2 regions of the Paenibacillus sp. FSL H8-0104 genome follow, and region 1 is predicted to be linked to the other one. Evidence: riboswitches for the same ligand, from Rfam matches in the RefSeq annotation. Region 1 holds a riboswitch; the other holds the start of a gene.
What was found. Region 1 has a riboswitch for cyclic di-AMP ahead of NST38_RS17580 (3D domain-containing protein). Riboswitches for the same ligand answer to the same signal wherever they lie in the genome.
Positions count from the first base shown of each region.

Region 2: another riboswitch for cyclic di-AMP. It lies ahead of NST38_RS07220 (hypothetical protein); the one in region 1 lies ahead of NST38_RS17580 (3D domain-containing protein).

Region 1 is NZ_JBBOTC010000001.1:3,954,044-3,959,502, reverse strand. It holds gene NST38_RS17590 (ABC transporter substrate-binding protein/permease) at 1-699, shown strand, start outside; gene NST38_RS17585 (amino acid ABC transporter ATP-binding protein) at 686-1,408, shown strand; cyclic di-AMP (ydaO/yuaA leader) riboswitch at 1,627-1,821, shown strand; gene NST38_RS17580 (3D domain-containing protein) at 1,824-2,498, shown strand; gene NST38_RS17575 (polysaccharide deacetylase family protein) at 2,607-3,398, opposite strand; gene lpdD (prenylated flavin chaperone LpdD) at 3,552-3,893, shown strand; gene NST38_RS17565 (PspA/IM30 family protein) at 4,005-4,676, shown strand; gene NST38_RS17560 (DUF350 domain-containing protein) at 4,772-5,173, shown strand; gene NST38_RS17555 (DUF4178 domain-containing protein) at 5,197-5,459, shown strand, end outside.
Region 2 is NZ_JBBOTC010000001.1:1,625,387-1,630,845, forward strand. It holds gene NST38_RS07195 (hypothetical protein) at 1-263, opposite strand, end outside; gene NST38_RS07200 (hypothetical protein) at 291-494, opposite strand; gene NST38_RS07205 (urease accessory protein UreF) at 761-1,462, opposite strand; tRNA gene NST38_RS07210 (tRNA-Leu) at 1,905-1,987, shown strand; gene NST38_RS07215 (glutathione peroxidase) at 2,135-2,614, opposite strand; cyclic di-AMP (ydaO/yuaA leader) riboswitch at 2,987-3,162, shown strand; gene NST38_RS07220 (hypothetical protein) at 3,281-3,676, shown strand; gene NST38_RS07225 (HAD family hydrolase) at 4,058-4,741, shown strand; gene NST38_RS07230 (Nramp family divalent metal transporter) at 4,846-5,459, opposite strand, start outside.

The sequences.
Region 1 (5,459 bases):
GCCAGCCTCTTGATGGCGGATAAAGCGAACAAATCACAAAATATTTTCCAAGTATTCTGGGAGTACAAAAGTTTCTATGCTACAGGTGTAGGATACACACTTCTGTTGTCTGCACTTGGGGTTATCTTCGGGGTAATTATTGGATTGATCATCTGTTTGTTCCGTTTGCATGACGTTGCAATCTTGCGCTGGATTGGTACGGCTTACGTTGAAGTGATCCGTGGCACACCGATGTTGGTACAGTTGATGATTATTTACTATGGTTTTTCCCTGAGCTTTGGCATTAACTTCACTGCACTTCAGGCAGGTATCATTACACTTTCAATCAATAGTGGTGCCTATCTGGCGGAGATTTTCCGTGCAGGTGTCCAAGGTGTGGATCGTGGTCAGTTGGAGGCAGCGCGTTCATTAGGTATGGGAAGAGGCGCCGCGATGCGTTATATCATATTGCCACAAGCCTTCAAAGCTGTATTACCAGCGATCGGTAATGAATTCATAACTATCATCAAAGAATCCTCCATTATCTCCGTTATCGGTATGGTGGACATTATGTATCAGGCTAGCGTGGTCAAGAACATTACGTTCCAAGGGTTGAGTCCGTTTCTAATTGCAGCAGCCATCTACTTTGTAATGACGTTCATTTTGTCCAAGCTGCTGGGACGACTGGAAAGGAAGTTGAGTGCAAGTGATAGACGTTAGACAATTACACAAATCTTATGGAAATAACGATGTGCTTAGGGGCATAAACGTGACGATTGGCAAAGGTGAGGTTGTCGTGGTCATCGGTCCTTCCGGTTCAGGTAAAAGTACTTTCTTGCGTTGTCTGAATCTGCTGGAACAGCCTACCTCAGGAGAGATTGATTTTGAAGGCGTGTCAATCACGGACCCCAAGCATAACATTAACGCAACTCGTGAGAAAATGGGCATGGTGTTCCAGCACTTCAACCTGTTCCCACACAAAACGGTACAGCAAAACATCACGATTGCTCCGATTAAAGTGAAGAAACAATCCACTCAGGAAGCGGAGAAAATTGCCTCTGATCTGCTTAACACCGTGGGTTTGTACGATAAAAAAGATACATTCCCGAATCAGCTGTCTGGTGGACAGAAACAGCGGATCGCCATTGCTAGAGCATTGGCCATGCAGCCGCATGTGATGCTGTTTGACGAGCCTACGTCGGCACTGGACCCTGAGATGGTCGGTGAAGTGCTGGATGTCATGAAACGTCTTGCAGAAGGCGGAATGACGATGGTCATCGTAACACATGAGATGGGTTTTGCACGTGAAGTGGGAGACCGAATCCTGTTCATGGATGGCGGGGTTATTGTGGAAGAGGGAACACCTGATGAGGTGTTTGGAGCACCCAAAAATTCACGTACACGTGATTTTCTTGCGAAAGTACTCTAAACGATGTGATCAAATAGCGTTACTGACTTCGAGTCGGTAACGCTATTTTTTTATGGATAATAATCACGTGTGGATTCGGAAAAGTAACTTTTCTGTTACCAAATATAAAGAAGTCGGTTCGCCAACTTTTCTGAATTATCCAGTATTCTTACAGTTGATGACATGCTAAAAACCATTTGGTAAGAATTACTACAAGTTCAGGTTACAAAATTGTGATATATTGAACTCTGCCGAAACTTCCGGACAGGGAGTGTGGGGGATGTAACGATGCAGATTGTGCAGGGGGAAGATCTACAGCACACTGCTTGGGGTGAATTGGGTACATAACGTTTCAAATGTAACGAATAACCTATAGGGTGGGCTCCTCATCCGAATCCGACAACTAACTTCGCAGGCACAATGAGGGAGGAAGACCATGATTAACAAGAAACGTATAGCCAAAACAGCAGTAGCATTAATGACAACAGCAATGCTCATTCAAGCCGTTCCGGCTCACGCCGATTCAGTTCATGTGGCCAAAGAAGGGGATACCTTCTACACCTTATCAAAACAATATGGAGTAGCACTCAACACGTTGGTTAAAGCAAACAACGACATTTCGGCTTACAACATTTATGGTGGTTTGAAAATTACGATTCCCGGTAAGGCAAACAATGTTGCAGCCGCTGCGGCAACGGAGAGCAAGACCCCAGCCAAAACAGTTACCACAGCAAGTTTGGACGTTAACGCAGATAACAAAGTGGTTCAAGCCTGGGGTAAAACATTCGATTACAGCAAAGCCGTTAACGTGAAAGCAACGGCATACTCTGCAGATCCGTCTGAAAATGGAGGATGGGGTGCAGTCGATTATTTCGGAAATGACCTTGAACTGGGCACGATTGCAGTTGATCCAAGTGTAATTCCACTCGGAACCAAAGTACTGGTAACTGGTCATAGCCATCCAGGATTGCCAAAACAGGCTTTTGTAGCCACAGCGCGGGATGTGGGTGGTGCAATCAAAGGTCACCGGATTGATATCTTTATCCCCGGTAGCAAACAGTCTGTAAGCTCATTTGGATTTCAGGATATCGAGCTGTACATTCTGAAGTAGAGAGAAAATAACATTTTAAATGAATTCAAACAGGGTGTCTGCCAGTCGCTAATTCGCGATTGAACAGCACCCTTTTAATATTCTAATTTATTTTCTATCACGTTCATCTTAATCTTTGGCCTTTGGCAATCCCAACATTTCGTCCAAGGTGACCAGTTCATATCCCCGATTACGCAATTCCTCAATGATTTCAGGCAAAGCCTCAATCGTGCCGTTCAGGTTTGATCCTACACCGCCTCCAGCATGTTGCAGAACGATGGAGCCAGGTTTCACGGCAGAGAGGATGTTATCTTTCACCTGTTCCTTTGAAAGGCCTTTCCAGTCCAGGGAGTCTACGTTCCAGTTCACAATGCTATAGTGTTGTTTGGCAGCCCATCTCAGCTGTTCTTCATTAATGTCTCCATAAGGCGGCCGAATCATCTTGGGCGTATATCCTGCCAAACGTCGAATAATATCCCCGGTATGTAAAATTTGTTTGCGAAAGGCATTCATCGACAGCTTACTGAATTCAGGATGATTGTAGCTGTGATTACCAACCATATGCCCTTCCTTAACGATGCGTTTCACCAGATCCGGATGTTTCTCAGCACGACTACCCACGATAAAGAATGTAGCTCTGACATTGTATTTCTTCAATACATCCAGCACTTGTGGAGTAAATCGTGGATCAGGTACATCATCAAAAGTCAGTGCAACCTTCTTGGTTGAAGGACCATTGGTTTTGAACGTATCGGCATATTTTTGACGTAATTGTCCCAATGTCAGTTGTTCTTCTTCCGCAGAATCCGAACCTGATACGGATTCACTTGGCGGGCTTGAAACATCCCGCGATGAAACTGGAGCATGATATCCTCCGAGAAAAATAACGATAACCATTAGCATAATGAGGCGTACGCGCATAATAACGGCCTCCTTTTCCAAAATGACGTTCTCCTTGGTATGCCCGGGAGCTCCATAAAATATGCGCAGTGTGAGAAGTTTCATTGCCGATTTAGCTCATGACAGCCATAATTCCTCCATATATAACATATAGAAAAGGATAGGTGGATGGGTATGAGTACATATGATTTGAAATCCATACGTTTACAGGTGATTGAAGCAGGAGAAGATAAGGTTTTTCTCGTTACCGGAGGAAAGGCACATATTGGCGCAGTAGCCACGTTCTACGTGGATCATGAGCGCGTAAGCGGGATGACAGTACATATTCCTGGGCATAAAGAACAAGAGCTGTGTGAGCGGCTTGCCCGAAAGGCTGCCTTGCAGCTGAAAGTAACCGTTACGGTGATCATGGGTATCCATTTTGATTCCATCACGCGGATGCAGATCGACGAAATCGTGCAGACTGCAGAGAGGTTGATGGAGGATCATCTGAACAAAGATAAACGATTTTCCTGACATAAGAACCATTCAATGTTTTGATTTTATTTGCTAAAATTGAAACGAGTTGTAGATTGTTACGTATGTATGTTTATATACGATGTAATATCGACTAGGAGGAATAACATAATGTCCATTTTCAAACGTTTGCGTGATCTAACTATGTCTAACATCAACGCCATTATTGACAAGGCGGAAGATCCAATCAAGATGACGGACCAATATATCCGTGACATGCAAGAGGATCTGGAAGATGCGGAGAAAGCAGTAGCTCAACAGATCGCCATTGAGAAGAAATTCAAGCAGTTGTTCGAAGAGCAGGAAGCTCTTGTGAAGAAACGTGAAGAGCAGGCGCATACGGCGGCACGTGCTCAGAATCTGGATCTGGCTCGACGTGCCCTGGAAGAGAAAAAGGCTGCTGAAGAGAAGATGGCTGAGTACAAAACCAGCTATGACCAAAACAAGGCTTCTGCAGATAACCTGCGTGGCAAGCTTGACGAAATGCGTAAGCAGTTGACTCAAATGAAGAACAAACGTGAAACACTGGTAGCCCGTTACAATGCAGCAAAAGCCCAAACGGAAATCAACAAAGCGTTGAATGGGTTTGGCTCTGATACTGCAAGTGCTGGTATGAAGCGTATGGAAGAGAAAATGATGCAGATGGAAGCACAGGCTGAAGCAAGTAACGAAATGTCTTCCAAAGGAAAATCTTTGGATGAAGAGTTCGAGAAGTTGGGTAAAGATCAGGCTGTTGAAGATGAACTCGCAGCATTGATGAAACAGTACGATAATAAGAACTAATACCTTGGTTGTCAGCAAGGTTAACCAGCGGAGGAGAAGAGTATTTCTCCTTCGCTTTTAAATGCGGTTCATGTTGATATGTGGGGGCTGTGTAAATGGATTTGAACATTTTGGCGATGCTGGTCTGGACCGGATCTGGTTCGGTTTTGCTGTTTGTCCTGATGTATGTTGATTCACTGTTCACGAAATATAAGGATTTTGCTGAAGTTAAGGCTGGCAATATGGCCGTTACTACACGTATGGTTATGAAATTATTTGCACAAGGATATGTACTCGCTACGTCCATTTCTACGGCCGGTCACCTGGGAGAAGCACTGCTGGTCTCCGTTGTATCCTTTATCATTTTGTTGATTCTGGAGAGTGTTGTACACTTTATGATTCGCAAATGGGCCAACCTGGATCTGGATACGGGAATTCAGCAAGGGAAGACAGGGTACGGGTTGTTCTCTGGCGCTTTACATATCGTGGGCGCACTGATTATTGCAGCTTGTTTATAAGATAAGGAACAGGAGTAATTCTCATGAGTGTATGGAAACGAATTAAAGGAATACTAACGAAACCTGAACCACCGCAGGCAGAGAAAACGATGCTTCAGCTTGCACCTGGTGATATCTGTGAGGTTTCTCTGGTCACTTATGAAGTCGTTGGTCGGGTACAAAATCGTGCTCGAAATGCAGTTGTGCTCACGCTACAGGATGGTACCGCATTTCGATATTTGCATATCGAAGAACGGGAACTCACACGTTACGCCCTATATACACCAATTGATGGCAGGCTTGATGC
Region 2 (5,459 bases), 2.3 Mb from region 1:
CGATTAAAGGGTATTCCGCGTTCTTTCAAATTCTGTGCGACAAGTGCCATGTTAGCGTTCTTGCCTCGTTTTGCCCAGGCTTCCGTCAGGTGCAGGTAGTGTCTATGACTACTGTGTATATCCGGGTTTGGTGAGCATTGACCAAGTCCCTGTTGCCAGGCACGGTTACAACTTTGGATAATCCAATTGTCATCAACGATGATGAGCTGGTGACGTATGGACTGGAACGACAGCCTCTCCAGATCGGATGTAACATGTCTCATGGATGAGACCCTCCTTTGGCAGAAATCTTATCTCAGTTCATCTGGAATGTCCAAAATATCAGCGACCAGGTGCCTGAATCGGGTTGCTTTGCGTGTGCCGTGAATGAGATTGGATAAACGATAGGGTGGGATGCCATGCTGTTCACAAAAGGTCTTCTGGTCCACTTGAAGTTCGGTTAGCCGTCGTTTGATGGCCCATCCGAACGGAGTAACTGGTTTTTTCTTGTTCAAAAGGGTTCACCCCTGGTTAGAATGTAGTATTCAGCCGCCCTTTCTTCATGTAGTATATATAGAAATGCGAGCTGTACGTTTCATTATATACGTAAATTCGTCATCTAACAATTAAAAAAGACGGAAAAAAGTGTATTTTGTGATTATAAATGGCGTAAATACGTAAATAAAACAAATAAAATGACAAAAAACACGTCGGCAAGGAGGTTGCCGCGTGTTTTTTAGTTTGTTTGAATGAAGGGGAGCAGGCATGAGGAGGAAGAGGATTAGGCCCTGTAGGCATGAAGTCCAGCTCCGAGCATATGGAAACTGGGGAAAAACGATTTCATGGACATCGAGGTTGGCTGTGCCAGTCCATCCGCAGCCGAGGCGCTGACGGTCTTCCATTCATTCTCCAGATCTGTGGCCAGGCGGACCATCAGATCCTTGGTTGTATCGTTGTTCAGGGGAATGACTTTGGAGGCTTCGGTTATGCAGGCATTCATGGCTGAATGCAGGTAACCAAGGACCGCCTCCTCGACCGGGATGTCGAGGTGGTGGTTAATCCAGGCGTGAACAGTGGAGAGGCAGCCAACCGAATCATATTTGGCAAAGATCTGTTCGAGCTGGCTGAATTCAATCCAGGGGTGCAGAGCGCGTGCGAGTCTGATCAATCGTTTACCCATGGCGGCAGCTTGTTCTCTGAGATCTCCAGGGGTTCGCTGAACATGGACGAGCTTGTCGATCAGAGCTATCCGCCATGTATCCTTGTGATCTGTTGCGGTATAGATGCCTTTGATAGCCATACCTTCAAGACGAACGATGCTCGGATGCAACTGACAACGCATGAATGATTCGAGATCTTCAGCATTACGAATGGTACCCTCCCTGATATGGATATCCATGCCGAAGGAATGGGTGAACCCTCCAACCTGAATAGAGGAATCAAGCAGTTTGACATAATCGAGCAGCTTATTCCCACGGTTCACAATCATTCGCCTCCTGTGTTCGTTAAATGTCACTTAAAGTAACATTTATATTCCTTTTTGTTTGCTTTATGTTTGAGAATCCGAATTATATGATAGTTATCATCCCATAAATGTCCGCTTTTTGTCAATAGTATCCGTTAAATTTAATGTATTAAATCTGGAATTTAATATTTGTGTTATTTTATATAACTTATCGTGTTATTTATGTGGCGAAGTGCAGGGAGGACTATATAAGGAAGGACTATATATAAATGAATCAACAAGATCGGCTCAAGCCGGAAAAGAGGGGATCAAATCTAATGATATGCAGTTCATGGGTAAAGATGACGAGATTATGCGATTTTTGATGAAAATGCCTAGCTGAAAAAGAAGTATTAAATAATACTTTACTTTTAGTTCTGAACCCGGTATAATCAATTCTGTTGCCGATTATTTACGACATGCGGTCGTGGTGGAATGGCAGACACGCTATCTTGAGGGGGTAGTGGGCGTATGCCCGTGGAGGTTCGAGTCCTCTCGACCGCATCATATGAACGATTAAAAAGAAGCTTTCCATTAATGGGAAGCTTCTTTTTTTTGTCTTTTTCGAACAGTATGACATCTGGGTTGAAAAAAGGCCATCCATTACCGGAGGAATGTTGCTCTACCTTCCGGCTACGGGTGGCCTGTGTATTATTTTTGCAGCAAATTCTTGATATCTTCTTCAATCTTGTCCGGTGTTGTTTTGGGAGCATAACGTTTAATGACCTGTCCGTTCTGATCCACGAGGAATTTGGTGAAATTCCATTTGATTGCTTTGGAGCCGAGCAGGCCAGGAGCTTCTGTGCTCAGGTGTTGGAAAAGAGGGTGAGCGCTTGAGCCGTTCACATCAATTTTCTCAAACATGGGGAAGCTCACGCCATAATTCATCTGACAGAACTCGGCAATATCGTCGGAAGATCCTTTTTCCTGTGCAAACTGGTTGCTTGGGAAACCAAGCACTTCAAATGGAGCATCTTGAAATTTGTCTTGCAATTCTTGCAGACCTTTGAATTGAGGGGTAAGGCCGCATGAGCTTGCCGTATTCACAATCAGGAGCACTTTGTCACGGTAGTCGGACATTTCAACTTCTTGACCGCGAAGGGTATTCACTTTGTAATCGTAGACTGTCATCTAAATCGCCTCCATTTATTTACTCTTATATCTTCTATTATATTGGTTGCAATTAAATATTGCAAAACTAATATGGTGTTAAAAGAATCAAAACAGGCAAGTTGTGCAGAATACGTGAATGAATTGCGAAGTGATTTACGCCAGAGTGAGAATTAGATAGCCTTGAAGAGATAGATAGAGTATAACTTTGTTGTAAGCGTTATTATGGATAGGAATTGGCAAAAATCTGCCGATTTGGTGATCTGGGCGGACTTTACACCGACATGGCATGGGTGTATGATTCATAACGTAATTTCAATTTAAACTAAAATGTACTTGAAAAACGAAACAAACGATAATATCGCTCGATCTTATCCTTAAGATATACGAACGATGTTTTAATCGCTGAGTTTCCATTCATTGATGAGTGGAAAACGGGGGAACCAACGGAATGCGCTGTCCAGGACAGTGGGCATTCATGGGGTGAATTTTCCGGTGACAGCCGGAAATAGGGCGACTCTCGCGCCCGAATCCGTCAGCTAACCTCGTAAGCGTTAAAGGGAGAGGCAACAAGCCGTACGCTGGTTCATGGTGTTTTCGCCATGGGTTATTTAAGAAGCGTTCGGGAGGCCTTGGTCCCCCACGCTTCTTTTTTGTTGTCTTTTCACGCCAAGGGAGGAACGAATGATGGATACTGAGATGGTCTTAGTGACTGCTCCAAATGAAGCAGGACGCAAATTTATCAAATTGCTGATGTACAAAAAAATGCCGTTTGCCGTTCTAACCAACAGTGCAGGGGAAGAGCGAAGACTCCGTAGAATCGGAGTAGAACATGTCATTCGCATGAATACGGCTGCAGCTCAAAAATGGTTTTTGCCGCAGGGCAGCGTAGGCAACGTGTTTATTTTCGAGAACAGTCTGAATCTGACCTGTCGTTATTTACAGATCTGCCGTTCATGGACATCGAAATCCCTGTGCGTCATTACGGAGCAGAGTCATCCTAAGGGCATCTATCGGGGCATGGGCGCAGACCGGATTGTATATTCGCTCAATGGGGAAGTTGGCTTTCTCCTCAATGGTTAATGCCATAGCTTCTGATTGCTCAGGTGTAAGGTGCCTGTTATAATTGAATGTATTAGAATCAATTTCAGAATTCACTCAAGGTATTATGAAATTGATTCATCGATAAACGGAAGTTTGAGGAGACTCATGCAGGATGGTGAGTCTTCTTTTTTATGGTTTCTATAGGTTGTTCAAAAAGTCCGCTTTTGATTACGAAGGATGCCTAACGGCATCATCAGCATCGAATATGAAATTCAGCCGAAATGTCCGTGGCTCACGTAGTTTTCCCTACGCTCCGCTACTCCATTTCTAGCTTCATTCCATCTTCTTGGTACTGAAAACCAGACTTTTTGAACTCGATTAGGATCAGGAATCACCTGTGGCTTACAAGGAGGAATTGGCGTGCCGGATGTAGGTGGATTGAAATGGTTGTTTTTTGATGTTGGAGATACGCTGGTGGATGAATGGGAGCCGGTTGATGATATTATCGGACAGTTTGTCCGTGAAGCTTGTGCTTTGGGGTATCCGGTGACAATTGAGGCGGTACGCGAACTGTTCGCGAGCTGTTACCGAAAATATGAGCAATGGCCTATGAGAGTGGCGATTCGCACATTTGTTGAAGACGAGGGGCATCAAAAACAGATTCAGGACAAGCTGAAGTTTCAAAAAGATCTTGAACGTCCTTTTCCTTCAGCAGATTTTGTTCTTCAGCAGTTGTCACGGCATTATCGCATTGGCATTATTGCCAATCAGAGTCCTGGAACGGAAGAGAGACTGGAGAGTTACGGCTTGCGGAAGTATGTTGATGTTCTGGCATGTTCAGCTGAAGAAGGAGTGTCCAAGCCAGACCCTGAGTTATACGCTGTGGCCTTGAAGCAGGCAGGTTGTGAACCGGAGGAAGCCGTCATGATCGGAGATCGGATCGATAACGACATTATACCTGCTCGGAATCTGGGCATGCGTACGATTCGAATTATGCAGGGTTACGGAAGATTCCAGCCAGATCTATCGGATGACAAACGTGCGGATTGGACTGTTGAATCATTGGATCAACTCTTGCCGTTACTGATGCCAAATCAGGATTAGATTCAGATGGTTGTTTATTGGATTGCAACAATAAAGGCTGATCAACTGGGTATAAAATACCGGAGTTGATCAGCCTTTTTAGTATTTAGCCAATTAAAATGAGATTAGAACAACCGGATCGTCTGAATGATCAGATATACATTCAGCACAACGATAATCGCGGCAATGACCCATGAGATGATTTTGAGCCACAATTTGTTGGCGAATGCACCCATGCTTTTTTTATCACTTGTGAACATCACCAGGGGAATTACAGCAAAGGGCAATTGAAGCGACAGCACGACCTGGCTCAAAATGAGCAGTTCTTCTGTGCCATGTTCTCCTGCAATGGCTGTCACAATTACCGCCGGGATGATGGCGATCAGACGTGTGACCAGTCTGCGTAGCCAAGCCGGAATTCGAATGTTCAGGAAACCTTCCATAACGATCTGCCCAGCGAGTGTACCTGTAAGGGTAGAGTTCTGACCTGATGCTAACAGCGCCACACCGAACAGGATACTTGCGACCGTAGTACCCAATAGAGGTGTCAGCAGATGATAGGCATCAGCGATCTCAGCAACCTGCGTCATACCAGCACTGTGAAATACAGCGGCAGATACAATCAGGATGGCTGCATTGATGAACAGGGCCAGTGTCAGCGCAATCGTAGAATCCATGGTCGAGTACCGAATGGCTTCTTTTTTGCCCTGTGGTGTCTGTTCGATCTGACGGGTCTGCA